DNA from 4 places in the Bacillus sp. JZ109 genome. Region 4 is predicted to be linked to each of the others. Evidence: riboswitches for the same ligand, from Rfam matches in the RefSeq annotation. Region 4 holds a riboswitch; each other region holds the start of a gene.
The links. Region 4 has a riboswitch for S-adenosylmethionine ahead of mtnK (S-methyl-5-thioribose kinase). Riboswitches for the same ligand answer to the same signal wherever they lie in the genome.
Positions count from the first base shown of each region.

Region 1: linked by a shared signal. The riboswitch ahead of M1D94_RS01135 (5-methyltetrahydropteroyltriglutamate--homocysteine S-methyltransferase) and the one ahead of mtnK (S-methyl-5-thioribose kinase) in region 4 are both predicted to bind S-adenosylmethionine.
Region 2: linked by a shared signal. The riboswitch ahead of M1D94_RS11335 (2-hydroxyacid dehydrogenase) and the one ahead of mtnK (S-methyl-5-thioribose kinase) in region 4 are both predicted to bind S-adenosylmethionine.
Region 3: linked by a shared signal. The riboswitch ahead of metK (methionine adenosyltransferase) and the one ahead of mtnK (S-methyl-5-thioribose kinase) in region 4 are both predicted to bind S-adenosylmethionine.

Region 1 covers NZ_CP096388.1:208,352-216,545, forward strand. The annotation lists gene M1D94_RS01120 (succinyl-CoA--3-ketoacid CoA transferase subunit B) at 1-347, shown strand, start outside; gene M1D94_RS01125 (3-hydroxybutyrate dehydrogenase) at 364-1,137, shown strand; gene M1D94_RS01130 (5-methyltetrahydropteroyltriglutamate--homocysteine S-methyltransferase) at 1,189-2,325, opposite strand; SAM riboswitch class I at 2,403-2,509, opposite strand; gene M1D94_RS01135 (5-methyltetrahydropteroyltriglutamate--homocysteine S-methyltransferase) at 2,578-3,711, opposite strand; SAM riboswitch class I at 3,793-3,899, opposite strand; gene M1D94_RS01140 (LURP-one-related/scramblase family protein) at 3,965-4,453, opposite strand; gene M1D94_RS01145 (hypothetical protein) at 4,582-4,845, opposite strand; gene M1D94_RS01150 (hypothetical protein) at 5,135-5,263, opposite strand; gene pepT (peptidase T) at 5,368-6,600, opposite strand; gene yxjL (two-component system response regulator YxJL) at 6,650-7,306, opposite strand; gene M1D94_RS01165 (sensor histidine kinase) at 7,293-8,194, opposite strand, start outside.
Region 2 covers NZ_CP096388.1:2,107,399-2,115,592, forward strand. The annotation lists gene M1D94_RS11320 (sugar porter family MFS transporter) at 1-313, shown strand, start outside; gene M1D94_RS11325 (hypothetical protein) at 391-711, opposite strand; gene M1D94_RS11330 (molybdopterin oxidoreductase family protein) at 779-2,821, opposite strand; SAM riboswitch class I at 2,969-3,060, shown strand; gene M1D94_RS11335 (2-hydroxyacid dehydrogenase) at 3,157-4,179, shown strand; gene M1D94_RS11340 (FGGY-family carbohydrate kinase) at 4,197-5,660, shown strand; gene M1D94_RS11345 (MFS transporter) at 5,754-6,998, shown strand; gene M1D94_RS11350 (MarR family winged helix-turn-helix transcriptional regulator) at 7,395-7,946, shown strand; gene M1D94_RS11355 (ABC transporter ATP-binding protein) at 7,962-8,194, shown strand, end outside.
Region 3 covers NZ_CP096388.1:1,108,355-1,116,548, forward strand. The annotation lists gene M1D94_RS05700 (ABC transporter substrate-binding protein) at 8-1,012, opposite strand; gene M1D94_RS05705 (alpha/beta hydrolase family protein) at 1,164-1,937, shown strand; gene M1D94_RS05710 (DUF2584 domain-containing protein) at 1,989-2,231, shown strand; gene pckA (phosphoenolpyruvate carboxykinase (ATP)) at 2,270-3,853, opposite strand; SAM riboswitch class I at 4,050-4,188, shown strand; gene metK (methionine adenosyltransferase) at 4,356-5,558, shown strand; gene asnB (asparagine synthase (glutamine-hydrolyzing)) at 5,708-7,606, shown strand; gene alaP (alanine permease AlaP) at 7,742-8,194, shown strand, end outside.
Region 4 covers NZ_CP096388.1:2,654,618-2,662,811, reverse strand. The annotation lists gene M1D94_RS13975 (hypothetical protein) at 1-33, shown strand, start outside; gene M1D94_RS13970 (hypothetical protein) at 36-218, shown strand; gene M1D94_RS13965 (acyltransferase family protein) at 260-1,282, opposite strand; gene kinE (sporulation two-component system sensor histidine kinase KinE) at 1,535-3,751, shown strand; gene ogt (methylated-DNA--protein-cysteine methyltransferase) at 3,748-4,245, shown strand; gene M1D94_RS13950 (hypothetical protein) at 4,335-4,460, shown strand; gene mtnA (S-methyl-5-thioribose-1-phosphate isomerase) at 4,494-5,555, opposite strand; gene mtnK (S-methyl-5-thioribose kinase) at 5,563-6,756, opposite strand; SAM riboswitch class I at 6,849-7,005, opposite strand; gene M1D94_RS13935 (carbon-nitrogen family hydrolase) at 7,089-7,868, opposite strand; gene mtnE (methionine-glutamine aminotransferase) at 7,963-8,194, shown strand, end outside.

The sequences.
Region 1 (8,194 bases), 1.7 Mb from region 4:
TTGGTGGAATGGAGGTTTCGGAGCAGGGTGATTTGGCCAATTGGATGATCCCGGGCAAAATGGTAAAAGGGATGGGCGGCGCTATGGATCTCGTCAACGGGGCGAAACGGATCGTTGTCATCATGGAGCACGTCAATAAGCATGGTGAATCAAAGGTGAAAAAAACATGCTCCCTTCCGCTGACAGGCCAGAAAGTCGTGCACAGGCTGATTACGGATTTGGCTGTATTTGATTTTGTGAACGGCCGCATGACACTGACGGAGCTTCAGGATGGTGTCACAATTGAAGAGGTTTATGAAAAAACAGAAGCTGATTTCGCTGTAAGCCAGTCTGTACTCAATTCTTAATGGGAAGGTGTTTGACATGAGAAAACAAGTCGCCTTGGTGACAGGGGCTGCCGGCGGAATCGGATTCGAAATGGCAAGAGAATTCGCCCGGGAAGGTGCCAGCGTCATCGTTTCAGACCTCCGTCCGGAAGCATGTGAAAAAGCAGCCTCCAAACTTGCAGAAGAAGGCTTTGACGCGGCGGCCATTCCGTATGATGTGACAAAGGAAGCGCAAGTTGCTGATACGGTGAACGTCATCCAAAAACAATACGGCCGCTTGGATATTCTGGTGAACAATGCCGGTATTCAGCACGTCGCTCCGATTGAAGAGTTTCCGACAGACACCTTTGAACAGCTGATCAAGGTCATGCTGACGGCCCCCTTTATTGCAATGAAGCATGTTTTTCCGATCATGAAAAAACAGCAGTTTGGCAGAATCATTAATATCGCGTCTGTTAATGGATTAGTCGGCTTTGCAGGGAAATCCGCTTATAATAGCGCCAAGCACGGCGTCATTGGACTCACAAAAGTAGGGGCGCTGGAAGGCGCGCCCCACGGCATAACAGTCAATGCGCTCTGTCCGGGTTATGTCGATACCCAGCTTGTACGCAATCAGCTTAGCGATCTATCAAAAACTAGAAATGTCCCTTACGACTCTGTACTTGAACAAGTCATTTTTCCGCTTGTGCCGCAAAAGCGACTGCTTTCCGTCAAGGAAATTGCGGATTATGCCGTGTTTTTGGCAAGCGAGAAGGCGAAGGGCGTCACTGGGCAGGCTGTCGTCCTTGATGGGGGCTACACCGCACAATGACATAAAAAACACACTTGCTCCGCTAGGGAATCAAGTGTGTTTTTTCTTTTCTTATTTCCAAACATCATTAGCGATCTCAACCACATGGCGGAGCTTCGCCCATTGCTGTTCTTCAGTCAGCTTGTTGCCTTCCTCAGTTGAAGCAAATCCGCATTGAGGGCTGAGGCAAAGCTGGTCTAAGCTTACATAACGGGACGCTTCTTCGATACGGCGTTTCACGTCATCCGGATTTTCAAGCTCACCGAATTTAGATGTCACTAAGCCAAGAACAAGCTGAAGATCAGACCGTTTTACGTAACGGAGCGGCTCAAATCCGCCTGAGCGTGAATCATCATACTCTAAGAAAAGTCCGTCAAGATTCAAGCCGTCAAAAATGGTTTCGGCTGCTGCGTCATAGCCGCCTTCCGCTGTCCAAGTGGACTGGAAGTTGCCGCGGCAAATATGCATGGTTACCGTCAAGTCATCCGGGCGGTCTGCTATCGCGTCGTTAATCGATTTCGCAAACAGCTGGCGAAGCTCATCAGGCGTTGTTCCGAACGCTTCGATTTGTTTTAAGCCTTTTTCTGATAAGAAAACGGCCCACGCTGTATCATCAAGCTGGAGGTAGCGGCAGCCTCTGTCATAAAACGCTTGAATCGCTTTTTTATATGCTTTGGATACATCATGCTGGAAAAGGTGATAGTCGTTTTTGTATGCACCTTTTTCCAATTTCCCGCGGAAAAACAGCATATTCGGGCTTGGAATGGTCATCTTTGGCGTCGCGTCACCGGCAATGCTATGGAGAAATGAGTAATCTTCAAGCATTGGGTGTGTTGAAAAGTCGATATCGCCTGTGACTTTAATGCCGCGTGCTTTTGTCTGTACGTTATGGAATTGAATGCCTTGCTCAGGAGTAAACGGCTCAACGCCATCTAAGTTTTCCAGGAAATCAAAGTGCCACCATGCTCTGCGGAATTCACCGTCTGTCACGACGTTCAGGCCGATTTCCCTCTGTTTTTCCACAATGCGGATAATTTCATCGTTTTCGATCTGGCGAAGCTGCTCAGCCGTAATATCGCCGGCCGCTTTTTGCAGCCGCGCTTTTTTGACGGGCTCAGATCTTAGCAGGCTTCCGACTTGATCCGCGCGAAACGGCGGTTTTTTTCTTTGAAGTGATTTTTGTTCTGCGGGTGTTGTTTGTTGTGACATGTTGTCCATTCCTTCTTTCCATTCAAATGTAAAAAAGCTCTTCCTTTGGATAAGGAAGAGCTTGCGTGACAATCTCAACCTTATCTTCAAGAGCAATCATTGCTCTAAAGGATTTAGCACCATTCTGTTAAACAGCGGTTGCCGGGTATCGCAGGGCCAGTCCCTCCACCTCTCTTGATAAGGAAAACCTTTTTATGAAATTTTCTGATAGTATCTATTATTCACACATTTTCTATTTCTGTCAATGATAGATTATCTCCACACATCGTTGGCAATGTCGATGACATGGCGAAGCTTTGCCCATTGCTGCTCCTCTGTCAGAAGGTTGCCTTCTTCTGTAGAGGCGAAACCGCACTGCGGGCTCAGGCATAGCTGGTCCAAGCTGACAAAACGCGCGGCTTCATTGATACGGCGTTTCACATCTTCAGGATTTTCAAGCTCGCCGTATTTCGATGTGATCAAGCCGAGCACAATTTGCAGATCCTTGCGCTTCACAAAACGGAGCGGATCAAAGTTTCCGGAGCGGTCATCATCGTATTCCAAGAAAAGGCCGTCAAGGTTTAAGCCGTCCAAAATCGTTTCCGCTACAGCGTCGTACCCTCCTGATGCCGCCCAGGTTGAGCGGAAGTTGCCGCGGCAAATGTGCATTGTGATCGTTAAATCGTCAGGCCGGTCTGCGACGGCATCATTAATTGTTTTGGCAAATATGGATGGCAATGTTTCTGGATCGCCGCCGAGCGCCCGGACAACCTCTCTGCCTTTTTCCTCAAAGAAGAGAGACCATGACGTATCATCGAGCTGGAGATAACGGCAGCCAGCATCATAGAAGGCTTTGATTGCTTTTTTGTATGCTTGAGCCAGGTCATGAAAATATTCCTCTTGATCGTCATAAATCCCTTTATCCGCCTTTTCGCCAAAAAACAGCATATTTGGGCTGGGAATGGTCAATTTTGGCGTCGCGTTACCGGCAATCTCATGTAAAAATTGATAATCAGCAAGCGCTGGGTGGCTCGTAAAATCGAGTTTTCCCGTCACTTTGATGCTGCGCGCTTTCGTTTTTGTGTTATGGAACTGAATCCCCTCAGCCGGGATGAACGGTTCCACACCGTCAAGCCCTTCCAGGAAGTCATAATGCCACCAAGAACGCCGGAATTCCCCGTCTGTTACTACATCGAGACCGATTTCTTTTTGTTTTTCCACGATGCGGATGATCTCTTGATTTTCGATATCACGAAGCTGTTCTGCTGTCATCTCACCAGCCGCTTTTTTTTGCCGGGCTTGCTTTACCGGAACGGAACGAAGCAAACTGCCGACATGATCGGCGCGGAAAGGTGCTTTGCGTTGTTTTTCTGTTTTTTGTCCTGCAACATTCGTTTGTTGAGCCATGTTATTCGCCTCTTTTCTGAAATATTGAGCATGTAAAAAGCTCTTCCTTTGTGAAGGAAGAGCTTGAATGATCAAATCTCCGCCTCATCTGCAAGAACGCAATGTTCTTAAGGATTTAGCACCATTCTGTTTGAAACAGCGGTTGCCGGGTATCATAGGGCCAGTCCCTCCACCTCTCTTGATAAGGTACAACTTCATATTCAGATTTCAATTATCTTAATATTATTACTTTTGGATCAATTGTCAATGCTTTTTAGAGAATACTTTCATCTTCATCGTTATATAAAACCATATCAAGCACGATAGCGATGGCAGTGCAAATCAGAACATCTTCCTCGTTTGCAATCTGCAAGTGATAGGAATCACCCCAGCTGAGCCACTTTTTGCTCACTGACATCCGGACATTTTCCCCGTCCGTCAGCTGGAATTCATCCCTCCATAAATCACCATCGATTTCCCAGTTAAGCCCGGAAATCACAAATTTCGGTTTGAAAAACGTTACTTTCTTCGTTACCTCACAAACTGTTTTCCCGCCAATTGAAATCTCATAGCGCGGCAATAAAGACATTAGTTTTTGTTCTATGGAAACGAGCGTTTTCCCAGATGAGTCTGTCATTTGTAATGAGTCTCCTAACGAGAAAAAACGCCCCTCCACCTTGAATGTTTCTTGTTCATCCCGGTCATAAATGTGAAATGCATCTTTAAATGAGAACATTTTTTGTTTCATAAATAACTCGATCATTGCTGAAGTCTCCTTTGGGTTTGCCTTGTATGAAATTACGGATAGGTGGCGAAAAGGTTTCAGGCTCTAAATCAAAACAATTTTAAAAGGCTGCGTGATTCAGCAGCCTTTTCATTTGAAATATAGAATTAGGAAAGATGCATCCGGCGTTTTTGGCGGATGGCGTCAAGGTCGATTAGGTTGTTGTGATGAGGTGCGGCTGCTGGCAGAGGGCTTGTCTTTTGCGGTTTGCGGCGATTGTCCTTGCTGAAAGAAAAAAGAAGATAGCCGCATAATGCGATGATAATAAATAGGATCATATTACATACCTCCCAAAAAAAGTTTTGGTACTCTCTATTGTACGGATAAAAAGTCAAAAAGTATTCAAAAAATTCTAAATCAATAAATAACAAGAAACTGTCCCTCTAAAACAGTATAACCTGATGACCTGAAAATAGTCTTGAATCACGCTGTTTGCTCTTGTTGATGATTGGTTCTATAGTTACTATCGACGATAAAATAAATTCCTTTATATAACTTTTAACCTAAGTTTGAGTAATTCGAATTGCCTGTTTTTGGGTGCTGTATTCTTGCTTGTTTGGTTTATACCCTATTTTGCGGAATTGAACACAAAAAACCCAAATTACGGAGCATTTGGGCGGTACGGGTGAATACGGATTGTATTTAGGGGATTTGAATGTTTTATTTGAAGAAGCGTTTGAACATTTTTCTAATTTTTTGAAATGGGCTGGATTTCTTTTGCATGTTAAGCGGCCTGGAAATGATCCATTTTTTCAAGAGACTCTTTGCAGCGATTGCATGTTTTGTCATTGTTTTTCCTCCTCATTTGTTGATACTTGTTTTACGGAGGACGCGTTTAAAATGTTTCATTTTCACACAAAAAAGCCAGTCCTTTTTTGGACTGGCTTTTGGCATTATGCTTGCGCTTCAAACTGCTTTGCAATCTCCACGATGACATTTACGGCTTTGACCATATTATCAACTGAGATGTATTCAAATTTGCCGTGGAAGTTTTCCCCGCCTGTAAAGATGTTTGGCGTCGGAAGCCCCATGTAGGACAGCTGCGATCCGTCGGTGCCGCCGCGGATGGGGGAAATCTTCGGTTCAATGCCGAGGTTTTCCATTGCTTGCTTGGCAATGTTGACGATTTCGATGACAGGTTCAATTTTCTCTCTCATGTTGTAGTATTGGTCGTTCATATCCAGCAGAATCCGGTCTTGCCCGTATTCGTTTTGAAGTTCTTCAACGGCACGCTTCATTGTTTCTTTTCTGTTTTGGAAATTCTCTTTGTCAAAGTCTCTAATAATGTAGTGGAGCTTTGTTTCCTCTACGTCTCCTTGAATCGACAGCAGGTGATAGAAGCCTTCATAGCCTTCCGTATATTCAGGCGCTTCGTCTGCCGGCAGCAGGCTGTTCAGCTTCATCGCGATTTTCGCAGAGTTGATCATTTTCCCTTTAGCTGTTCCGGGATGTACGTTGTTGCCTTTAATCGTAATTTTTGCGGCAGCGGCATTGAAGCTTTCGTATTCAAGCTCGCCGAGCGGCCCGCCGTCAACCGTGTAGGCAAAGGATGCATTGAACCGTTTCACATCAAATTTGTGCGGCCCTCTTCCGATTTCTTCATCAGGCGTAAAGGCGACTCTGATTGTGCCGTGCTTGATTTCAGGGTGTTTGATGAGGTAATCCATGGCTGTCATGATTTCAGCGATACCGGCCTTATTGTCTGCGCCGAGAAGGGTGGTGCCGTCTGTGGTGATGAGTGTATGGCCCTTATAGCCGGACAGCTCAGGGAATTGATCAGGTGACAGGGTGACCTGCAGCTGTTTGTTGAGAACGATGTCTTTTCCATCATAGCTTTCGATGATTTGCGGATTCACGTTTTTGCCGGTAAAGTCTGTAGCGGTGTCGACGTGAGCGAGAAAGCCGATTGTCGGCACGTCTTTTTCAGTATTGGAGGGAAGAGTTGCCATGACATAGCCGTTTTCATCAATGGCTGCATCCTGCATGCCGATGGACTTCAATTCATCAACGAGCATGTTTCCTAATGTCAATTGGCCGGGTGTGGAAGGACAAGTGTCAACGGATTCATCGGACTGTGTGTCGACTTTTACATATGTAGTAAACCGTTCAATGATTTCTTCTTTCATTTCCAATCATCTCCTTTGTCTTATTTTAGCATGGCGGGATGAGAGATTTCTATTGCACAATACCGTTTCGAATGGCAAATACGACTGCCTGTGTCCGGTCTTGGGCATTGCATTTTTGCAGGATGCGGTGCACGTGGGTTTTCACAGTGCTTTCACTGACGAAAAGCTTTTCAGCAATATCCTCATTTCTCAGTCCGAAGGCCATTTGCTGAAGAACCTCAAGCTCTCTTTTGGTGAACGGCTCTGCCAGTTCTTCTGGATGGGGCTGTTGCTTCGCCCGAAATGTCTCACTGATAATTTTAGCAGCTGTGACTGTACGGAAAATCGCCTCGCCTCTGGCCGCAGCGCGAATCGCATCTATCAACTCTTCAGGAAGTGTATCCTTCAGCAGATAGCCGACTGCGCCCGCACGGATGCCTTCAAATACGTATTCCTCCGTGTCAAAGGTGGTTAAAATGACTATCTTTGTATCTGGAAGTGCGGACATAATGTCTTTCGCCGCTTCGATGCCTGAGCAATGCGGCATCTGGACATCCATGAGGATGACATCGGGTTTTGTTTGTTTTGCGAGTGCTATAATATCGCAACCGTCGCCGGCCTCACCAGAAACCGTCATATCCGTCTGTGCGTTGATGACGTAGCGGAAACCTTCACGCACAAGCGGCTGATCATCGGCAAGCGCGACGCGTATGTTATCTTTGTTCATCTTTTTGCTCCTTATTCGTTGTCATGAGCGGCAATGACAGCTCAATTTTCAGGCCGCTCGGCTGTACGGCACTGAAAGTAAGGGAACCGCCTGCTTTTTCTGCGCGCTCTTTCATTCCTGTCAGGCCAAATCCATAAGTAAGGCTGCCGGTGAATTGTCCGTCGTCGGTGATTGTGACATAGAGATGGGACTTGTCGTTAGAAATGACGGCCGCCGCATGAGAAGCGTCAGCGTGACGAATGATATTGGTCAGCGCTTCCTGCAAGATGCGGTAGATCGTTTCGCTCACGTTTGGAGGCCAAGACTCTTCTGACAGTCCGGCAGTATCTAAAGAAACGTGCAAGCCGCTCCGTTCCTCCACTTGATGAATGAGCCCCCGCAAAGCGGTAAGCCCCACCATCGATTCACTACGGCCCATTTGGTGAACGACAGACCGTACTTCTTGAAGACATTCCCTGGCGACACTCAGTACATTTTGAATGACTTTTTCTGAATCCTCCTTGCTGCTTTTGAGGATATAGGGAAGAGATTGAAGCTGAACAATCACAGAAGTCAGCTCGTGACCGATACTGTCATGAATGTCGCGGGCGATTCTTGTACGTTCCTCAAGGACCGCGTACCTTAATGAAAGAACAGAAGCCTCCTGCAGCTCTGCATGCGCTTTCTGGAGTTCTTTATGAGCATGCTCCAGCTGCACATGCATTTTTGCCAATTCAGCATGATTCCGTTCAGCCTCCTTTCTCGCTTCTCGTCTGAAACGCATGGAGGAGAAGAAGACGTAGAGTCCGATCATGATCGAGATGTTGCTGATGATATCGTCCCAGCTGCTGTCAAAAACAGAATACAAAAAGAAAGCATTGCCCCCAATTAGGCACACTGTAAGGATCA
Region 2 (8,194 bases), 550 kb from region 4:
ATCCGTGGTTACGTGGCTCATGATTTCAGAAATATTCCCGCTCAGATTGCGAGGGCTCGGAATGGGGATTTCAGTGTTTTTCCTTTGGATGATGAATTTTCTTATCGGCTTAACGTTTCCTGTGTTACTAGATCAATTGGGGATGTCGTCAACGTTCTTCGTCTTCGTTGTTCTGGGGGCTTCTGCGATTCTTTACGTGAAAAAGTATCTGCCGGAAACAAAAGGTCGTACTCTAGAAGAGCTTGAAAACGACTTTAGAAGCAATCAAGGTGTTCGAAAAGCATCATCGGGCAAAGGAGAAATAAATATGTAAACGCTCTCTTTTATTATGATTAAAAAGGCGTTGCTTTTGAAGCAAGCCTTTACTTTCAAATGTTTTCCATTAAACAACTAGCAAATCCCGTTTTTCTTAATACTAACTTCATCCTGTTGCTTTTTGACTAATGCAAATATCCATTCTATTAAACTTTGTTTTTGCACATACTTTTTCCCGTTGATTTTAATGTAAGGCAGGTCTGTCATGTCTCCGGCTAACTGTTTTGCCTCAGTTGTCGTTATTCCTAAAAAATGTCCGATGTAAAAGTAAATATCTCGTTCTTTTATAAGCAAGGTATCACTTTTTTCATATGCTTTTGGATGGTTCATCTGCTTTAAGCCTTCACCGATAAAATATCCAGCCAAAGCAATACCAATTCCTAAAAAAACGTCCATGTGTATGCCTCCATTATGTCGATGTTATGTTATACGGGCTTGGCATACTAGGGGTTTCATTATTTTTTCAAACCTTTTCAATCTGCACGCGTCCTGAAAAAAAGGTGGCGCCGCCGCCCATATCGGACAATCGGTCTGGGGTTAGCGCGTTTACAAGCTGTTTTTTTCCTTGTTCATCCGCCCATAATCCTTGGCTGACAACGACACCTGGCAGCACTTGTTCTCCAACTGCAGCGGTCAGCTGGCATTCTCCCCGGCTGTTCCAAATTCGTACAGGTGCCCCATCAACGATTCCGAGCTCTTCAGCATCTTTTGTGTTGATAAAGAGCTTTGGCGTCTTTTCAAGCTTGATGTGTTTTTCATTATTGGAAAATGTTGAGTTTAAGAAATTATGGTTTGGCCCCGGAACATACATAAACGGATGTTCATTATCGGTTACAAGAGGTGTATATGTCGGTAAAGCAGGGAAGCCGTCTTGTTTCATTTGTTCTGAATATAATTCTATTTTTCCGCTTGGCGTTGGAAGTTCGCCCGGAAACAGTCGCTTTTCGCGTTTCGCTTTCATAAATGAATGCTTAGCAAGTGCATCGTAATCAATCTCTGCCAAATGTGGATTATCTGGATGGTCAAGCGCCTGGCGGATTAATTCTTCATCTGAATCTTTAAGCTCCTGGTCTGTGAATCCCATGGCTTCAGCCAGTAATCGGAAAACCTCAGTGTTAGACTTGCTTTCCCCATATCTCTCAATCACCGGCTGCTGAAGCTGAATGTAATGGTGCCAGTAGGAGGTGTAAAAATCAGTATTTTCAAAAGCGGATGTTGCAGGCAGTACAATGTCCGCATATGCAGCCGTTTCCGTTAAAAACAAATCATGAACCACAGTAAACAAGTCTTCCCGCAGTAATCCATGTCTGACTTTGTTTGCTTCGGGCGCGACGACGGCAGGGTTCGTTCCGTAAATAAATAGAGAGCGAATCGGCGGGTCTGTTTCCAAAAGCACCCTGCCAAGCTGATTCATATTAAACGACCTCGGGGTGCGCCCTTTCAATAAGTCGGGCCGCTGCAAGGCATTTGTGTTATATTCTAAAATTCCGCTGTTATGCTTAATTGCGCCGCCCCCTGTGTGCAGCCATTGGCCGGTAATCGCCGGAAGACAGGCAATCGTCCTTACAATCATCCCGCCGTTATCGTGATGCTGGGGTCCGTTTCCGATTCTGATAAAAGAAGGGGAGGTTTTCCCGTACATTTTTGCCAGTCGGTAAATATCTTCGGTACTGACACCGGTGATCGTCGATACCTTTTCAGGATCATATTGTTTCACGTGTTCACGGAGCTCTTCATAGCCAACCGTGTACTCGGACAGAAATGCTTCATCATGAAGGTTTTCTTTAAATAAAATGTGCATGATGCCAAGAGCAAGTGCACTGTCGGTTCCCGGTTTTATTGGGATAAACCAATCTGCAAGACGTCCTGTTTGATTTTTATGCACATCGATCACGACAATTTTGGCACCTTGTTTTCGCGCTTTTTGGGCGATCGTAATTTGGTGCATATTTGTGCTGACCGCGTTGATTCCCCAAAAAATAAATAGTTTTGTATGAACGGTTTCCTCAGGATCGATTCCCGCGCTTATGCCCATTGTATATTTATAGCCTTCAGATCCCGCTTTGCTGCAAATCGTCCGTTCAAGCTGGCTTGACCCCATGCGGTAAAAAAAGCGGCGGTCCATTCCTTCAGCTGTCAATTTCCCCATATTTCCGTAAAAGCTGTAAGGAAGTATGCTTTCAGCTCCCTCTGCATCAATCAGCTGTTTCCAGCGGGAGGTGATCGTATCGATTGCCTCTTCCCAGGAAATCGGTTCAAATATCGCTTGGCCTTTCGCACCTGTTCGTTTGAGCGGTGTAGTCAGCCGCTTTTCATCATATATGCGCTCCGTCATATTCCGGACTTTGTTGCATATGTTTCCGGCTGTGACAGGATGATCAGGGTCTCCTTGCATTTTTACGATTTTCCCGTCTTTTTTATGTATTAACAATCCGCACTGATCCGGGCAGTCCAGCGAGCAAACGGATTTGAAAATGCCGTTTTGTTGTGTGGCAAAAGATTTCATGGCCCAGTTCCTCTCTCTAGTTAGATATTTTGTAAGAATTATAACATTTCGGATGATAACGTCAATTCTGAAAAAAGAGATTGACATCAATCTGAGACTTCTTTATGATAAACGTATTCTTCATTCTGAAAATTACATACTCAACATTTTCTATCCAGAGAGGTGGAGGGACTGGCCCTATGAAACCTCGGCAACATTATTGTGCCAATTCCAGCAAGCGTCAGCTTGAAAGATAGGAAAGCAAGGTTTATACCGGCGTCTGCCTGTAACAGAGCGCGCCTATATATGAATCTCTTTCCATCTGCGGAAAGAGATTTTTTTTATGAAAAAATACGATGAAAAGGATGTTTTGCACCATGACGGTTTTGGTTACAGCACCGTACAACGAAGAAGGACGAAAAGAGCTAGAAAACTTGTTTGACTCAGTTGCTTATCAATCTTGGAAGGAACAAGGCCGGGCATATCGGGAGGATGAACTCATTCAGCTGCTAAAAGCAACAAATGCGACAGGCTTGATTACTGAACTTGATCAGGTAACAGACAGCGTATTTGCTTCTGTTCCCGAACTTTCATTTGTCGGTGTTTGCAGGGGAATGCCCTCCAATGTGGATGTGGCAGCTGCCTCAAAAAGAGGCATACCTGTTTTTTATACACCAGGGCGGAATGCACAAGCCGTTGCTGAAATGTTTATTGGAAATGTGATTTCCTTTCTGCGCCATACCAGCGCCTCGAATCAATGGCTGAAGGATGGAAAGTGGAACAGTGATTACCTGCAGGCTTATGTCAAATTTAAAGGAAATGAATTAACAGGAAAAACGGTTGGCATGATTGGGTTCGGGGCGGTTGGTCAAAGGATTGCAAAACTGCTGACTGCGTTTGACTGTAAAATAAAGTATTACGATCCATTCATTCAAGACGATCATCCGCTGTATGAAAAAGTATCTCTTAAAACGGTGTTTTCAGACAGTGATATCGTTTCTGTCCATCTGCCTCGTACTGAGGAAACACTTGGACTTATTGATCGGAAGTATTTTGATCTGATGAAACAGAGTGCGATTTTCGTCAATACTTCAAGAGCAGTTGTTGTAAACCGTGAAGATCTTTTATCTGTATTAAAAGAACATAAAATCAGAGGTGCGATATTAGACGTTTTTTATCATGAACCTCCAGAGGAATCAGATTATGAATTGATTTCATTGCCTAATGTTCTGGCAACACCGCATCTCGCTGGAGCAACATTTGAAGTGGAGGATCATCACGTGACGATACTGAATAAAGCCCTCAAAAAGTGGAAGGGTGAAAAAACTCTTAATATTCCGACAATGTATAACAAGGACGAACTGAAAACAGGGGTATAAGAAAGGAGGCTAACAGAATGAAAAAACAAAAAGGCTATCTCGTTTTTGATATTGGCACAGGCAATGCGAGGGTAGCGGTCGTGAGTGTAACTGGCAGTGTTCTAACAGTTGAACGGGAGGACATCGTGTATTCCACAGAGACGCTTTACCCGGACAGCCGTTATTTTTCTCCTCAGGTGCTGTGGAAGCAGGTGATGAATTTGGCAAAACGTGTGCTATCCCGTTCGTGTGATATTGACATCATTGGTTTGACATCGACGAGTCAAAGACAGGGGATTGTTCTGATCGATCAAAACGGCGATTCTTTTCTTGGGCTGCCGAACATCGATAACCGCGGTCGAGAGTGGGAGGCGAGCATTCCCGATCGGGAAGAGATATACAGCCGCACAGGCCGCCTGCCAACCGCACTTTTTTCCGCGCTCAAGCTTTATGGATTAAAACAGCGCCAGCCCTCTTTATGGGAAAAGACTGCAAGCTTTACTAGCATCAGTGATTGGGTGACGTACCAACTGAGCGGAATATTAACATATGAACCATCACAGGCAACAGAAACCCTGCTGTTTGATGTGAAGCAAAACACTTGGTCAGAAGAGATGTGCGACATATTCGGCTTTTCTCCATCTATCCTTCCGCCTCTTGTAAGAGCGGGAACAGCAATTGGAACGATAGCAAATGAATATGCATCCGAATTAGGCCTTTCAATAGATGCTAAGGTTATAGCAGGGGGCGGGGATACACAGCTAGCTGTCAAAAGCACCGGAGCTGGACTTGAGGACATTGTCATTGTATCAGGGACAACAACGCCAATAACCAAAATTACTGCGGATCATGGCGACACAAAACATAAAGCCTGGCTGAACTGTCATACGGATCAAGGGCATTGGCTTGTGGAAACGAATCCGGGAATTACCGGCTTGAATTATCAAAAATTAAAACAGATTTTTTATCCGAATGAAACGTACGAAGTAATGGAGGAGGAGATTTCTGCACTTGCAAAAGAAGACCATGCATGTGTAGCGGCTCTCGGCTCTTATTTATCGGCTGAAAAGAATGCGTTAACGAGAGGCGGTTTTCTTTTTGATGCCCCGCTGTCAGCACATTTAAAGAGGGCACATTTTGTACGTGCAGCGCTAGAAGAGATCGCATTTTCAATTAAATGGAACTTTGACATTTTAACAGAGGTTACTCCGTTTGAACGTGACTATGTTTGGGTGTGCGGAGGGGGATTCCAAAGCAAAGCGCTCACTCAATATATCGCGGATCTTCTTCAAAAAAAGGTCTATGTCCAAGAGGGATATCATCAGGCATCTGTTGTTGGAGCTGCAGTCATTTGCAATGAAACCTTTCAATTAACGGAGGAGATGTCAGCAAATGTCCGGGTGATCGAACCGAAGGACTGTCAGACAGAATTGGCTTTATATGAGAAATGGAAGCAAACACAGCGCTTTTTTTCAGGTTCAGAAAGCAAAGTATTGATTTAAGGCGGCATTTTTGCTGTTTTGAGGAATCATTTAATTTTCAACTTTAATAAGGTAATACGGTAATGAATATAAGCATCTAAGGAGGAGACAGATATGTTGGATAAAATAGGAATACCGAAGCGGCTTGCCTGGGGATTTTTAGGGGTTGTTTTGTTTATGATGGGAGATGGCCTTGAACAAGGCTGGCTCAGTCCTTTTTTGATCGAAAACGGGCTCACCGTTCAGCAGTCCGCTTCCATTTTTAGTATATACGGAATTGCGCTTGCCATAGCTTCCTGGTTTTCGGGTGTATGTCTCGAAGCATTTGGCGCAAAACGAACGATGTTTATGGGGCTGTTGTTTTATGTGATCGGTACAGCTGCTTTTATCGTATTTGGATTTGAACAGCTGAACCTGCCAGTGATGTATGTGACTTACTTCGTAAAAGGGTTAGGTTACCCGCTTTTTGCTTACTCTTTCTTGACATGGGTCATTTACAGAACACCGCAAAGCAAACTGAGCACTGCTGTCGGCTGGTTTTGGATTGCATATTGCCTCGGCATGTTTGTGTTCGGCGCTTGGTACTCAAGCTACGCGATCAAAGCGTTCGGTTATTTGAATACGCTTTGGAGCTCTATTTTCTGGGTATGTCTCGGTGCATTTTTTGCATTGTTTATCAATAAAGACCGTTTTGAAAAGAAGAAAAGAAAAAGATCAGAAACAGCCGAGGAGCTTTTAAAAGGGGTTACGATTCTATTTACAAATCCGCGCGTGCTTACAGGCGGAATCATCAGAATCATCAACAGCATTGGTACATATGGTTTTCCAGTCTTTTTGCCGATGCACATGGCCCAGCATGGAATTTCAACCAATGTGTGGCTGCAAATTTGGGGAACGATTTTCCTGGGGAACATTGTGTTTAACCTTATCTTTGGTATTGTCGGCGATAAATTCGGCTGGAAAAATACTGTTATTTGGTTCGGCGGAGTCGGCTGCGGCATTTTCACCCTCTTATTATACTACGCACCTGTTTTCTCCGGCGGAAGCTTAGCGGTTGTCAGCGTGATCGGCTTTATTTGGGGCGGTTTGCTGGCAGGCTATGTGCCGATTGGTGCAATTGTGCCGACGGTGGCAGGAAAAGATAAAGGGGCAGCCATGTCTGTATTAAATTTGGCTGCAGGTTTATCAGCGTTTGTCGGCCCCGCACTCGCTTGGCTGTTCATTGGTCTCGTCGGCGCGCAAGGTGTCGTCTGGATCTTTGCGGCCCTTTACCTTGCAAGTGCGGTCTTGACGAAATGTATTCATATACCTGAGGAAAAAGCAGTTAAGGAGGAAACATCTCCTCAATATGCATCTTAATTAGAAAGCGCCCATTTTCCGGGGCGCTTTTTATCATTTGTTCAGCAATGTAAGGATTTCCGATACGGAATGACGCAAAAATGATTGATCTGAACGGGATTTCACCATCACAGTCAGCCGATAAGAAACAGAAAATAAGTCTGAGCCGTTTGTTCCACGTTAATTTCACGTCTTAGCTCGTCATGAATGTTCACTCAAAACAGATTCATAACGCTTTATTCTTCATTGAATTCTCGATGACGAGCCATCAACATTACCTCTTTCTGAATCGATCAGTATATTACTATTCTATGAATAATCGAGGGATTCTAAAGAAAAATAGACAACATATTGACAATATAATGAGAAATGTTATGATGAATAGACAATAAGTTGTCTATTTGAGGAGGGAACATCGTGGATTATTCTAAGGAACTGAAAGATTTATTTTTAATGCAACAGTCTTATGCTACACTTTTTTCCACTTTAAACAAAATTCAATCACGTGGAGACGATTATTATGAAAGCTTAACGTCGAGGCAATTTATGACAATGGTTGCCATACTGCATTTACCGGAAGAGGAAACGACATTCAACAACATTGCAAAAAAATTAGGCACATCAAAACAAAACATCAACAGACTTGTCAGCGGTATTGAAAAAAGAGGTTATGTCATCACTGTACCAAGTAAACACGACAAGCGTGCAGTTAATGTGAAGATTACTGATTCAGGAAAGCGTGTCATGGAGGAATGCGGTGAAAAAGCGGTGTATTTTATGGCCGATCTATTTAAAGGCTTTTCGACGGAAGAGCTGGAAACATTGTGGGTTTTATTGAAGAAACTGTACAGTTTTGACGGAGAAGAACAGGATGGTTTTGAAGAAGACGCTGCTGATTTTGACATTGAACAAAATCGAGACAATTTGAAAACAAATTTATTGCAGGAATTCGCAAAACGGAGAAAGTAAAAAGGAGAACCAACTATGAACAACGTAGCAACAGTAGAAAACTTGAAAATGCAGTATGAAAACAAAACGGCAGTAGATGGGATTTCGTTCGAAGTGAGAGAGGGGGAAGTGCTTGGCTTACTAGGTCCAAATGGTGCAGGGAAAAGCACAACCATTCATATTTTATCAGGAGTATTGTCGGCCAGTTCCGGAAATGTTTCGATATTGGGCCATAGTGTGAAAAAAGGGTCCAAGGAAATGAAGAAAGG
Region 3 (8,194 bases), 1.5 Mb from region 4:
GCGCCTCCTATTTCTCCGAGGTGACTTTTTCAGCAATTTCTTTATTTACAAGCTGATTGTATGGAATGTGCTTCGGCAGTTCTCCCGATTGATCCATAATGGTTTGGAGAAGCTCCCATTCTTTTTCGTTAAGCAGAGGGTCTGGTGAATATGAATGCTGTTTTTTATAGCGTTCAATGGATGTTTCGATGACGTCTGGGTCGGTATCATCAAATTCATCTTTAATGGCATCTGTGATGTCCTTCGCAGAATGGTTTTCAACCCACTGCTGCGCCTTATAAATGGCCTTTGTAAACTTGACGGCTGTGTCTTCATTTTTCTTCAAATAGCTTTGTTTCGCCATAAAAGTCGTATAAGGAACCTCTCCTGATTCTTCTCCGAATGAAGCCACGATATGGCCGATGCCTTTTTTCTCAAAGAGAGAAGCCTGCGGTTCAAAGAGCTGTACATACTCACCGGTTCCAGAAGCAAACGCATTGGCAATATTGGCGAAGTCTATGTTCTGGATGAGGTCTATATCCTTATGCGGGTTAATCTTATGTTTGTTCAGTACATACTCGCCGACCATTTGCGGCATGCCGCCTTTTCGCTGACCGAGAAACGTTTTTCCTTTCAACTGATCCCAGTCGAAGTGTTCAACATCTTCTCTCGCGACAAGAAACGTTCCGTCTGTCTGAGTCAGCTGGGCGAAATTAATGACGGGATCTTTAGCCCCTTGCGCTTCGACATAAATAGATGTTTCTGACCCGACAAGCGCGATGTCGGAGCCGTTGGAAAGAAGCGATGTCATCGTTTTGTCTCCGCCCCAGGTCGTATTCACATCGACATCAAGCCCTTCTTCTTTAAAAAACCCTTTAGACTCAGCAACATATAAAGGTGCGTAAAAAATTGAATGGGTCACTTCAGCTACCTTGACTTTTGTGAGCGTTTCTTCCTGCTTGCAAGCCGCCAGGGCGAACATCAGAAAGATACTGCCGACACAGGCGAAGCTCAGCCTTAACCATCTGTTCACATAGACAACCTCCTTATTTCGCATCAAGTTAATATCCTTTTTTGCTTTACATATCGTATGATGGGTATAAAAATGTGTGAATGCCTAACCAGGTTCTCCGGATGTAATTTTGGAGTAAGGAAAGCATATAGAAAAAAAGGAGGCGGCTGTTTTGATTGTAGAGAAAAGAAGATTTCCGTCGCCAAGCCAGCATGTGCGTTTGTATACGATCTGCTATCTGTCAAATGGATTACGGGTTAAGGGGCTTCTGGCTGAGCCGGCGGAACCCGGACAATATGACGGATTTTTATATTTGCGCGGCGGGATTAAAAGCGTGGGCATGGTTCGGCCGGGCCGGATTATCCAGTTTGCATCCCAAGGGTTTGTGGTGTTTGCTCCTTTTTACAGAGGAAATCAAGGAGGAGAAGGCAATGAGGATTTTGCCGGAGAAGACAGGGAGGATGCATTTTCTGCTTTTCGCCTGCTTCAGCAGCACCCAAATGTCAAGAAGGATAGAATCCACATCTTCGGTTTTTCCCGCGGCGGAATTATGGGAATGCTCACTGCGATCGAAATGGGCGGGCAGGCAGCTTCATTTGTTTCCTGGGGAGGCGTCAGTGATATGATTCTTACATACGAGGAGCGGCAGGATTTGCGGCGAATGATGAAAAGAGTCATCGGCGGAACACCGAAAAAGGTGCCTGAGGAATATCAATGGAGGACACCGTTTGACCAAGTAAATAAAATTCAGGCACCCGTGCTGTTAATCCATGGAGAAAAAGACCAAAATGTTTCGATTCAGCATTCCTATTTATTTGAAGAGAAGCTAAAACAACTGCATAAGCCGGTGGAGACGTGGTACTACAGTACATTCACACATTATTTCCCGCCAAAAGAAAACCGGCGTATCGTGCGGCAGCTCACACAATGGATGAAAAACCGCTGACAGTGAAATATGTTATGATAAAGAAAAAAGAGAACGAAAGGGGATTTCACTTTGGGAATGCCTGTTGAATTTAATACACTGATTGTGACAAAAGGAAAAGAAGTTCGCATAGATGAAAATATATTCACGTTAGAGAAGGACGGATACCGAGTATATCCGATGGAGATTCCAATGGATGTACGCAAAACAAAGTTTGGCGAAAAGTCAGGCACAGCTGAAGTGCAGAAGCTTCAATGGGAAGAAGGCCGGACCATCATTACATACAAGCTGACTTCTTTGCATTCCGTCAATTAAAACAAGCCAAGAGCATAATTGCTCTTGGCTTTTGTTTTTTATACGAGAGGGCCGCCTGCCTGGGCGATGGCATCGGTATGTGCGAACTTTTTAAAGTTCTCTTTGAATTCATTTGCAAGGTAGACTGCTTTTTCTTTGTATTCTTCCTTGTTGGTCCACGTATTTTCAGGCTGAAGGATATGATCAGGAACGCCAGGAACATGTGCCGGAATGTGCAGGCCGAAAATATCGTCAGTTATCATTTCAGCATCCTCTAATTTACCTTCAATCGCTGCTTTGACCATTGCTCTAGTGTAAGAAAGCTTCATTCGTTCGCCTGTGCCGTAGCCGCCCCCGGTCCAGCCGGTATTGACTAAGAAAACGTCTGCGCCGTGTTCATCGATCTTTTTGCCGAGCATCTCAGCATAGACGTGAGCAGGAAGCGGCAGGAAAGGTGAGCCGAAGCATGTAGAGAACGTCGTTTCAGGAGACGTTACACCACGTTCGGTTCCGGCAAGCTTACTCGTGTAACCGCTCAAGAAATGGTACATGGCCTGCTCCTTCGTTAGTTTGCTGATCGGCGGCAGGACTCCGAATGCATCAGCCGTCAAAAATACAATTGCTGACGGATGGCCGGCCATGCTTGGAGTCACGATGTTGTCAATCATATGAATCGGGTAAGCTGCCCGCGTGTTTTCAGTATAGAAGGAATCATCATAATTGGCTTCGCGTGTATCTTCGTCAACAACGACATTTTCGAGAACAGACCCGAAACGGATCGCGTTAAAGATTTGCGGTTCCTTTTCCTCGCTTAAATGAATGCACTTAGCGTAGCACCCGCCTTCAATATTAAAGACGCCTGTATCAGACCAGCCATGTTCATCGTCACCGATCAGCTTGCGGTCAGCATCTGCCGACAGGGTGGTCTTGCCTGTTCCTGACAGTCCGAAGAAAAGGGCGACATCGCCTTTTTCACCGACATTGGCGGAGCAGTGCATAGATAAAATATCTCTTTCAGGCAGCAGGAAATTCATAATGGAGAAAATGGACTTCTTCATTTCACCGGCATACTCAGTTCCGCCGATTAAAATTGTCCGCTTTTCGAAAGAGACAATAATAAACGTTTCGGAATGAGTGCCGTCTGTTTTTGGATCCGCTTTGAAATGCGGAGCAGAAAGAATGGTGAACGGCTGCTCAACTGTTTTCTTATCATTTCCTTCCGGACGGATAAACAGCTGCCGAGCAAATAAATTGTGCCATGCGAACTCATTTACGACAGTGATCGGCAGCCTGTATTTCTCGTCTGCTCCGGCAAATCCTTCGAAAACAAACAGCTCATCTCGCTCCTTTAAATAGCTGACAACTTTCGTGTACAGCCGCTCAAACGCTTCTTCTGAAATCGGCTGATTCACCGGGCCCCAATCGATCTTATTTTTCGTGCTTTCTTCCTCCACGATGAATTTATCTTTAGGTGAGCGTCCTGTGTAAGCGCCTGTAGTCGCGCGAACAGCACCTGTGGATGTTAAAATGCCTTCGTTTCGGGAGAGGACTTTTTCTGTTAGCTGTGCTGCAGATAAATTATGACGCACATTTGGACATGTTAATAAGGCTTGTAAATCAGCGGTCAAATCAACTGAGTTCATATGAAACCTTCCTTTATCGTTTTTTGTGTTTTGCTAATTGTGAATTAGTATAACATATATTTTCAAATAGTCTATACTATTTATTATTTTTTGTGTGTGCATTTCCATTGTTTTCCCTCAATATAGGTGCCTATTTCTTCTGAATCATATTGACATTGCAAACCCTTTTACGATAAGATATTTCATTGAGCGGATACTCTTATCCCGAGCTGGCGGAGGGACAGGCCCTATGAAGCCCAGCAACCGGTTTCTCTGTTATTTATTATGTTCAACTGAGTGAGACAACCAAGGTGCTAACCTGTTGCAAGGTTGTATGATTCCTTGAGCGATAAGAGTGAAAGGCACAAAGACCAAACCCTTTCCTCGATGGAAAAGGTTTTTTTATTTCATAAATATGCCAATTAACATTCTCTAATATAACTGTACATTGTATAAGAGGGAGCGAGTTCCGTATCATATATACAAGGTCTTTCGGGAGGCCTTGTGCAGGAGGAAGCAAATCATGAGTAAAAATCGTCGTTTATTTACATCAGAATCTGTTACGGAGGGGCATCCGGATAAAATCTGTGACCAGATTTCTGACAGCATTTTAGATGAAATTTTAAAGAAAGACCCTAACGCGCGTGTTGCTTGTGAAACATCTGTGACAACAGGTTTGGTTCTTGTAAGCGGAGAGATCACAACTTCTACGTATGTTGACATTCCGAAAACGGTTCGCCAAACCATTAAAGAAATCGGATACACACGTGCAAAATACGGATTTGATGCGGAAACTTGTGCGGTTTTAACATCAATTGATGAGCAGTCTGCTGATATCGCGATGGGCGTAGATCAAGCGCTTGAAGCCCGTGAAGGCACAATGAGCGACGAAGAAATTGAAGCGATTGGTGCGGGTGACCAAGGATTAATGTTCGGTTATGCGTGCAACGAAACGAAAGAGCTTATGCCTCTTCCAATTTCACTTGCCCATAAATTAGCCCGCCGCCTAAGTGAAGTCCGTAAAGAAGATATTCTTCCGTACCTTCGCCCTGACGGCAAAACACAGGTAACGGTTGAGTACGATGAAAATAACAAACCAGTCCGCATTGACGCGATTGTTATTTCAACTCAGCATCATCCTGAAATTACACTTGAGCAAATTCAGCGCAACATTAAAGAACATGTCATCAATCCGGTTGTTCCTGAAGAGCTGATTGATGAAGAAACAAAATATTTCATCAACCCTACAGGACGTTTCGTAATCGGAGGCCCTCAAGGGGATGCGGGACTTACAGGACGCAAAATCATCGTTGATACGTACGGCGGCTATGCACGCCACGGCGGAGGCGCGTTCTCAGGTAAGGATGCGACGAAGGTAGACCGTTCTGCAGCTTATGCGGCAAGATACGTTGCGAAAAACATCGTTGCGGCTGAGCTTGCTGATTCTTGCGAAGTACAGCTTGCTTACGCGATCGGTGTTGCACAGCCTGTGTCAATCTCAATCAACACATTCGGTTCCGGAAAAGCTTCTGAGGAAAAACTGATTGAAGTTGTTCGCAATAACTTTGATTTACGACCTGCCGGCATTATCAAAATGCTTGATTTGCGCCGTCCGATCTACAAACAAACTGCTGCGTACGGCCACTTTGGACGTCACGATGTTGACCTTCCATGGGAGCGCACAGACAAAGCGGAGCAGTTGCGTAAAGAAGCGTTAGGAGAATAATTTTATAGCCGCTTACTGGTTAAGCGGCTTTCCCTTTTTTATCGTTGTATTCATGTTTATTTTTTTACATAACTGTGAAACCAAATACTATTCACAGCGTCTATAAATAGGGGTTCAATGATGACAATTTTAATTATGGAGGCAATACTATGTGTGGATTTGTCGGGGTTTTTAACAAGCATCCGTTAGCTCAAACCGCTGATCAAGAAGAACTAATCAAACAAATGAACCAAATGATCGTTCACCGCGGTCCTGACAGTGATGGATATTTCCATGATGAGCACGTCGGCTTCGGATTCAGACGGCTCAGCATTATTGATGTAGAAAATGGCGGACAGCCTTTATCATATGAAGATGAAACATATTGGATTATCTTTAACGGAGAAATCTATAACTATATTGAACTGAGAGAAGAGCTTGAAGCAAAGGGGTACACATTCAACACGGATTCGGACACAGAGGTTCTTCTTGCGACTTACCGTCACTATAAAGAAGAAGCGGCGTCCAAACTGCGCGGTATGTTTGCCTTTCTGATTTGGAATAAAAACGATCATGTGCTTTATGGGGCAAGAGATCCATTCGGCATTAAACCGTTGTACTACACAACGATCAATGATCAGGTTTATTTTGCCTCAGAGAGAAAAAGTTTAATGGTTGCTCAGAATGATATTGAAATAGATAAAGAGGCATTGCAGCAGTACATGTCTTTCCAATTTGTTCCTGAACCAAGCACGCTTGATGCCCATGTGAAAAAAGTAGAGCCGGGTTCACAATTCACAATCCGCCCGGACGGCGATATCACATTCAAAACGTATTTCAAAGCGAACTTCAAGCCGGTTCAGACTGAAGAAGACAAGCTTGTGAAAGAAGTCCGAGACGCGATCTATGACTCTGTAAACGTTCATATGAGAAGTGACGTTCCTGTCGGTTCGTTCCTGTCTGGCGGGATTGATTCTTCCTTTATTGTGTCTGTTGCGAAGGAATTTCATCCAAGCTTAAAAACATTCTCTGTCGGCTTTGAACAGCAGGGCTTCAGTGAGGTTGATGTAGCGAAAGAAACGGCAGCGGCGCTGGGCATCGAAAATATCAGCAAAGTCATTTCGCCTGAGGAATACATGAATGAGCTTCCGAAGATCGTATGGCATTTTGATGACCCGCTAGCTGACCCGGCAGCGATTCCGTTGTACTTTGTTGCAAAAGAAGCGAAAAAACATGTTACGGTTGCTTTATCAGGTGAAGGAGCGGATGAGCTCTTCGGCGGATATAACATTTACCGTGAACCGCTTTCGCTTAAACCGTTTGAACGGATTCCGTCCGGCTTGAAAAAGATGCTTCTGCACGTTGCTGCCGTTATGCCTGAAGGTATGAGAGGAAAGAGCCTGCTTGAGCGCGGCTGTACTCCGCTTCAAGATCGTTATATCGGTAACGCGAAAATCTTTGAAGAGTCTGTCAAAAAGCAGCTGTTGAAGCATTATAATCCGAACCTTTCATATCGCGATGTGACGAAGACTTACTTTACGGAAAGCAGCTCGTACAGCGATATCAATAAAATGCAGTATGTCGATATCCACACTTGGATGCGCGGCGACATTTTGTTAAAGGCGGATAAAATGACGATGGCGAATTCTTTGGAACTGCGTGTGCCGTTCTTGGATAAAGTCGTATTCGACGTCGCTTCAAAAATTCCTGATGAGCTGAAAACGAAGAACGGCACGACGAAGTATCTTCTTCGCAAAGCCGCTGAAGGAATTGTGCCTGAGCATGTATTAAACCGCAAAAAGCTCGGTTTCCCTGTACCGATCCGTCATTGGCTGAAAAACGAAATGAACGAATGGGTGCGGAATATTATTCAAGAAAGCCAAACGGATGCTTATATCCATAAGGATTATGTCCTTCAGCTTCTTGAAGACCATTGTGCGGACAAGGCTGATAACAGCCGTAAAATCTGGACTGTACTGATCTTTATGATCTGGCACAGCATCAATATTGAAAAACGGTATATGCCTGAAGAGCTGAGCCATCAGCCTAAAGAAGTCATCTTTGTGTAACAGACAACAAGGCTTTCGAGTAGTCGAAAGCCTTGTTGTTATCCTTTTATTTCTCCATCATCATTGATTTACCCAATCCGTACGGAATATTCAGAAAAATGATATAATGATATTTTTTTCTAGGGGAGAAGAAGCATGCAAAAACAAAAACAAGAGCTGCACCGCGGACTCGAAGAAAGGCATATTTCTTTAATGTCTTTAGGAGCTGCTATAGGAGTAGGGTTGTTCCTCGGCTCCGCATCAGCTATTCAATTAGCAGGGCCTGGTATTTTGGTAGCGTATGCCGCAAGCGGCCTGGTCATGTTTTTTATTATGAGAGCGCTTGGGGAAATGGCCATTCAAAAACCGGTCGCAGGCTCCTTCAGCAGGTATGCGCGTGATTATTTGGGACCGCTTGCAGGCTATTTAACAGGGTGGAACTACTGGTTTTTATGGGTTGTCACCTGTATGGCCGAAATTACTGCTGTCGGTATTTATATGGGGTTCTGGTTTCCTGACGTGCCAAACTGGATTTGGGCATTATCGGCGCTGGTCATTATGACGGGTGTTAATTTCCTGGCTGTCAAAGCTTACGGTGAGTTGGAATTT
Region 4 (8,194 bases):
AATTCCAAACAGGGCCAGCAGGGAGGCATGTAGTTGTGAAGAAAAACCGTCATAGCAGAGACATGCAAAATCATAAAAAGCCTATGAATAAAAAGGTGCTGGAGGAAGAGTTCTCAAGTGAACTTGGGGATTACAATGCCGGGAAGATCATCGAAACGCTGGAAGTCACCAAGCCTGAAAAGAAAAAAGAAAAAAACAAAAATAAAAAACAAAAATAAAAAAGACCTCTTAGGCGGCGTCCGCTTAAGAGGTGCTTTTTCTATTTTAAATAAGCATTTTTGCCCGTTCCTCTGACAAATTGCAATAAGCTGGTCATCCTCAGCTCAATGAAGGGCTGAGCGACTGTCTTAACAAAGTTGCTGGAGAGGACTGATGTCAGGGCTGCTGTTAAAAGCAAGAGGATCACTAAGCTTTGATAGTCAGTAAGCCAATCCTCAAGCCCGACCTGCCGTAATGTTTTAATAATAAACCCGTGAAGCAGATACACGTAAAATGTCCGGGTTCCCCATTTGGTAAAGAAATACCGTTTTTGCGGAACAAGCGCTAAAAAGCTGAAGGTTGCCCCAAAGGCGAGTACATACCAGCCGATTCGGGATAGTCCGCTTACCAGGGTAACGTCTCCAAATGAAGAATACGGTTTTGAACCAAACAGAAAAGAATAGTCAAAATCGATGCCCCAGCAGATGACGAATACTGCGGCAAGCACTCCGAGCGCAATTTGTTTGCCGCGTTTAGATCTCAATAAATCAAAATGATGTTTATTTAAATAAAAACCGACAAGGAACATCGGTAAGAATACGAATGTCCGTGACAAGCTCAGCGTGCTGCTGACAAAGTCCAGATAACCGATCAGCACGGCGATTCCGCAGCTGACAAACAGCGCCCACTGTTTTGAAAGCTTTGAAAAAGGATATAGGAGCAGGTTCCAAAAGAATAAGCTTACAAGAAACCATAACGACCATTGCGGATCAATCGGGTTCACATTTGCCATGCTTTCATCTTGCATAATGTAATAAAAGACGGAATAAATGATTTGGAAAATCAAATACGGAATAATCAGCTTGACCGCCAGCTTTTTTACATATCCCGCCCGTTTAAAGCCTTTCGCGAAATAACCGGATACAAGAATAAATGCAGGCATATGGAATGTGTAAATGAACTTGTAGAGGTAGAGCATAAAATGATTATCATTAATAAAGGAACGAAGGATATGACCGAATACAACAAGGAATATCAATAAAAATTTTGCGTTATCGAAATAACTGTCCCGCGATTTACTCATAGCATCACCTTCTCTTTCATCAATCACTAAGAGATTATTCCCTGCTGGTACATATTTTAAAATAAAAGATGAAAAAGGAATCTAAAAAAATGCTGATTGTTAGGTCGATGTAAAGTGACGGTAAGGATCGTAGAAAATGTCTTCGTAATGTAATGACGCTGAAATTTTCTGAAATTTATAGGGCAAATGAAGGAAGTTCCCGCATTTTGTAGAAATATTGAGGGATAGGTTTTGAAGAAGGAGTGTACATGCATGGAAACTCTTGGTGTCCAGACAAACTCGGAGCTGCGAGAGGAACTGAATCGCCTCAAAGAAGAAAACGCGCGACTGAAAAAGGAATTGAATCAGCATCAAGTGATTGTCAACAATACGCTCGATGCTATTTTTATTTGTGATAACGAAATGCGGATTGTTCAGGCAAATGAAGCAACAGAAAGGATGCTTCAAGTTGACTCGGAAGATTTGAAAAAGCGTTCTGTCTTGGATTTTTTGTTTTCCATCCCAAAGGATGAACTGAATCTTTCCGTAAAGAAGTTTTTTAAAAAAGGCTTTCTGTGGAAGGAGGTTCCGATCAGGCTTGATTGCGGGGCAACAAAATACATAGAGTTTCTGGCCAAAAGAGGTATTGGCGAGGATTTCTTTTTTGTTGTCATGAGGGACATATCTTCTAAGAAGATTCTGGAGCGGGAATTCTCTATGAATGAACAGCTTTTTAAGGACTTGTTTGACAGAGCAGTTGACGGAATCGTCCTGTTTGATAAAGATGGCGGTTTTATTGATGCCAATTTGTCCTTTTGTAAAAGCTTTGAAATCAATCATAATGAGCTGTCTCATTTATCTTTGTATGAGTTCATAGACAGCGGCTCACGAAAAGATTTCGACAATACCTGGAAGGCGCTCAACCGCAAGGGAAAAGCGAAGGGGGAGCTGCCTGTCAAGCTTCGTTCAGGAGTTCAAAAACTATTTGAATTCACGATTACATCAAACATCATCAGCGGTTTTTATATGTCCATTATGAGGGATATCACAGAGAAGCGGTCTATGGAGCTGCAGCTCTTTAAAAGTGAGGAGCGCTTCAGAGAAATCTTTGAAAATGCAATGGACGCCATCATCATCTGGTCGAATGACGGAAGAATCGTAAAAGCGAATCAATCAGCCTGTAAAATTTTTGAGCTGCCGATGAATTTGCTGTTGAAAAGAAAGCTGTGTGATTTTCTCGTTGACTCGCAGCAGAAATACAGCATAACGAAAAGGAAATACGCAAAATACGGAGAGATCAGAGAAGAGCTGCTGTTTCAAATGGGGAACGGGCAATTCAAAGAGCTTGAATTTACTTCAAAACGGACAATCCTTGAAAATCAGCATTTGACGATCTTAAGAAATGTAAGCGACAGAAAGCGGATGGAAAAGGAGCTTCGGGAAAGCGAGCTGAAATTCAGAAAAGTGTTCAACGGCTCAATGGACGGCAATGTATTGTTTGACAATCAATACAGGATCATCGACGCCAACCCATTAGCAAGCCATATTTTGGGACTGTCACATGAAGAGATCAAACAGCACAGCTTGTTAGATATTATTTCTGCTTATGAAATAGAAAATCTGGCATCACCGGCAAGGCAGATTAATTTTGATGAAATGGACAACGAAATTCCATTTTTGCTGAGCAGCGGTGATAACAGAAAACTCGAATTCTCATTTAAACGGAATATTATTCAAAATATGAACTTGGCTATCTTTAAAGACGTAACAGAGCGAAAAGAATTGGAGGAGCGCCTGCGCAAATCAGATACCCTTCATGTTGTCGGCGAACTCGCAGCAGGCATTGCTCATGAAATCAGAAATCCGATGACTGCTCTTAAAGGCTTCATTCAGCTTCTGAAAGGGAGTGTCGAGGGAGACTACGCCCTTTACTTCAACGTGATCACCTCAGAACTAAAGCGCATCGAATCCATCATCACCGAATTCTTGATTTTAGCCAAGCCCCAGGCCATTATGTATGAGGAAAAACATGTTACCCAAATTATGAGGGACACGATAGACCTACTAAATGCGCAAGCCAATCTCAGCAATGTACAAATGCAACTTGATTTAATTGACGACATTCCCCCGATTTACTGTGAACCGAATCAGCTGAAACAGGTTTTTATCAATATATTAAAAAACGCCATCGAAGTGATGCCTGACGGCGGAAATATTTTTGTAACGATAAAGGCATTGGATCAAGATCATGTTCTTATCTCCTTAAAAGACGAGGGAATCGGAATGACAGAAGATAAATTAAAGCGACTTGGTGAACCGTTTTATACGACAAAGGAACGGGGAACTGGACTTGGGCTTATGGTAAGCTATAAAATTATTGAAGAACATCAAGGCAAGATTATGGTAGAAAGTGAAGAAGGGAAGGGCACCGTTTTCCATATTACGCTTCCTGTCAGACAGAATGCTGAAGAAAGAAGGAATGATGAATGAACTACTATACGACAGCCGAAACGCCGCTCGGTGAACTTATCATTGCCGAAGAGGAGGACCGGATCACTCGTCTATTTCTCAGTCAGGAAGATTGGATGGATTGGAAAGAAACGGTTCAGAATACTGAGCATAAGGAAACACCTAATCTTGCAGAAGCGAAACAACAGCTTCAAGAATATTTCGCAGGCGAAAGGAAGACATTCTCCCTGCCGCTCAGCCAAAAGGGCACTCCTTTTCAGCAAAAAGTGTGGCAAGCGCTGGAGAGGATTCCATATGGCGAATCCCGAAGCTATGCGGATATTGCCGCTGCGGTCGGCAGTCCGAAAGCGGTGCGCGCTGTCGGGCAGGCTAATAAACGTAACGACCTGCCGATTTTTGTCCCGTGCCACAGAGTGATCGGCAAAAACAGTGCGTTAACAGGATACGCCGGAAGCAAAACGGAGATCAAAGCATTTTTGCTAAACATCGAGCGAATCTCCTATAAAGAAAAATAAAACATATGGCACGTTCCCTTTTTTCACAGCCGACATATCATTTTATTAAGTTAAAAAAGTTGGTCTGATGAAAAAGGAGGACAAAGCAATTGAAGCCGAGCCGCTCTGAGAAACTTGCCGTTTTTGCCGAACTGTTTGTGAAACTGCATATCTTATCAAGCGCTCAAAAAGATGAAATCATCAATGTTAACAAAAAGAAACAAAAAAACCGCTGACTCGGCTCCAAATGAGCAAAGTCCAGCGGTTTTTTAATGCACCTTTTCTCCTCTAAACAGCTGTTCAATCTCTTCTTCATAGTTTCCGGTCATAATCCCTTTTTCTGTGATGATTCCTGAAATGAGATCATGAGGTGTAATGTCGAAAGCGGGATTAAAGACAGGCACATTGGATGGAGCGGTCCGAACTCCGGAAATCTGCCTGACTTCCTCGGGATCTCGTTCCTCTATCGGGATATCAGCGCCGCATTTGACCTTTGTATCAAATGTAGATAAAGGTGCGGCGACAAAAAACGGAATGTCAAAGGCGTTTGCTAAAATAGCAAGACCGTATGTGCCGATTTTATTTGCCGTATCACCGTTCTTTGCAATTCGGTCGGCTCCGACGATAACAGCGGAAATTTGTTTTTCCTTCATCGTATGGGCGGCCATGCTGTCTGTGATCAGAGTGACATCAATGCCCCCCTGCATCAGCTCCCAAGCAGTAAGGCGTGAACCTTGCAGGACAGGCCTTGTTTCACAGGCATAAATGTGTAATCCCAAATCTTTTTGTTTGGCCAAGTAAAACGGAGCTAGCGCCGTTCCATAGCGGCTTGTCGCGATTGAGCCGGCATTGCAGATTGTCATAATCCTGTCGCCTTTTTTGAAAAGCTGCAGGGCGTTTTGGCCGATCAACCGGCAAGTTTCCTCATCCTCGACCTGAATCTGAATTGCTTCATGGACAAGGTTTGTTTTTGCTTCATTTACGGAAATCGCGTTTTCGACCGAATGACTCAGTCTCTCAAGCGCCCATGACAAATTAATGGCGGTAGGCCGTGAGCTGTTTAAATATTGTTTGATGTCTTCCAGTCTGCGGCGGAATTCCGTGACATTATCTGTTTCAATGTTTTTGGCAGCAAGCGCTAGTCCGAAGGCAGCCGTAATGCCGATCGCCGGAGCGCCCCTTACTTTGAGCGTGACAATCGCATCAAATACATCCTCTTTCGTCGTCAGCTCCAAATATTCCGTCTCATCAGGAAGCTTTTGCTGATTTAAAATGGTAATAGCTGTTTCTTTCCATTCAACAGAACGTGGAACAGCAAATGAATGGGTCATGAATAGATCATTCCTTTACAAGTAACTTAAATAATTCAATAACATCTGTTATCGTTTTGAATTCCGAACGTTTTTCGATAAAGGCTGTGCCGGTTTCGAGCGCCAAGCGTTTTCTGCCGATTCGTTTATCAAACGGCACGATCGTATCCAGGTCAGCTACATGGGCAAGGCCGATCGTGCGTCGTATCAGCTCACAGCCCGCAAATCCGATTGCTTCTTCAAAAATATGGCTGAGCGTATCAGTGAGGTAACCGTCGATGTTGGCGTAAACATCCAGACTGTCCTTCCGCCAGGCTTCACTAAACGTCTCTTCAAACGTTTCCCAGACCTGGTTGACATGTTCATATAACGGCTCTCTGTCAGCCCCGTCACGGCTGAGTGCGTTCAAAAATAAGTTGGCGATAAATTGCCCTACATCAAAGCCGATCGGTCCGTAAAAAGCAAACTCAGGATCAATCACCTTTGTTTCGTGCTCACTTGCGAAAATGCTTCCTGTATGCAAATCACCATGAATCAACGTTTCTGCAGACGTTAAAAATGACTTTTTCAGCTTAGCGGCTTCGATTTTAACGCTGTCATTATTCCAAAGCTTTTCGACAAAAGGACGAAGCTCTTCTTCAAAATCATTTGTGTCATGGTCGAAGAAAGGATCTGTAAAAACAAGTCTTTCCGTAATGTCGCATAGCTCTGGATTTGTAAACTGTTTAACAAGCTGTTTTTTCACCTTAGGTTCAAGCGCGTAATCTGATGAGTAGAAAAGTGTTTTTCCTAAAAATTCACCGATGTGCTGCGACAGATGAGGATAGTTTTCACCCTCAATGAGTCCTTTTCTTGCGATCTTGAGGTGAGAGAGATCCTCCATGACGGTAACCGCCATTTCCGTATCAGAATAAAACACTCTTGGAACCAGGTGAGGCACATGCTCGCCCTGACGGATGAGAGCGCTGCTTTCGATTCTTGCACGGTCGATTGTCAGCGGCCAGCTTTCTCCCACCACTTTTGCATACGGAACCGCCTGTTTAATGATCAATGCTCTGTCATGTTCTTGATCATAAATATGAAAAACGTAATTTAAGTTGCCGTCTCCGATCTCCTGGCATGTCAGCGTGCTTTTGCTTGGAAAAAGGCCAAGCTTCACCGCCAACGCCACAGCGGAGCTTTCATTTAACGTTTCGTATAAAGGTGTTTTTGTGACTCCCATCATCATAACCTCCAATTATGTAATCACTTAATATGTAGCCGTAAAAAAGCCTCCTTCTCAGAGAGAAGGAGGCTTAACATCTATGTCCGCCTCTCTTATCTCTCAGATCAGATCTGAATGGAATTAGCACCGTGCCTTAAGAGACCAGCGTCTCGGCGCGAAAAAGATGCGCCCCATTTCACAATGGAATTACGGTCGGTTGCTGTTGGGGTCAAAAGGCCAAATCCCTCGCCCAACTCTCGATAAGAGAATATATTCACTTGTTTGACAATTCTAATTTATCAGTTGATGAACATGGTAACAGGTAATTTAGTTAGTTGTCAATATATTTTTTAATATAAATCTTTTCTGATATCATCGAAAACAGGAATGCTCTCCCGAACTTCTGCGCTTTCTTGAAGGTCGATTTCCGCTCGGACTATGCCTTCTTCCCGACCGCCTTCAGCAAGTACACGCCCCCATGGATCAATAATCAGGCTATGTCCTGCAAATTCATTATCCGGATTTGAACCGGTACAATTGCAGGCTGCGACAAAGCATTGATTTTCAATGGCCCGCGCAATAAGCAGGCTTTTCCAATGATCAAGGCGGGGAAGAGGCCATTCCGCAGAAATAAACAGCACGTTGGCGCCTTTTGTCGTATGTTTTCTGATCCATTCCGGAAAACGGATATCGTAACAGATCAATCCTGAGCTTTTGACGCCGTCAAGCTCAAAGTATCCGTCTTCGGAACCGGCTGATAAATACAGATGCTCATCCATCAGCTGAAAAAGATGGGCTTTTCTGTACTCTTTAATGATTTGCCCTTCCTTATCCGCGATGTACATTGTATTATAAACATCAGAATTCTTCCTGACAGCGACCGACCCGGCGACAATATGAACACCATGTTTTTTTGCCGTTTTCTTCAGCCAGCTCTGAGCGGAGCGGCCGTCTTCGTCAGCGAGTTCATCAAGATTGGCCAGATCATATCCGGTCGTCCATAATTCAGGCAGAACAAGAACATCAGCATGTTTGCTTTCTTTTCCGATGAAAAATTCAGCCTTTTTTATATTTTCCGAAGGTTTGCCGTATGAAATATCAAATTGAAGACAAGATATCGTCCATTTCATCTTTTTAACACCCCAAATTTTTCTTTACTTTTTTCATTTAACCATATATGATGATGGACTATCATTTCAAGATTTTTTTAGAAGGTGAGAATAGATGAAATTTGAACAGTCTCATGTATTGAAGGAATTGCCTAAACAATTCTTCGCTTCTCTGGTGCAGAAAGTGAACCGAAAGCTCGCAGAAGGACATGACGTTATCAATCTAGGACAGGGAAATCCAGATCAGCCGACTCCTGAGCATATTGTTGAGGAGATGAAACGAGCTGTCGCTGATCCTGAGAATCATAAATATTCGTCTTTTCGCGGCTCATACCGTCTGAAGTCAG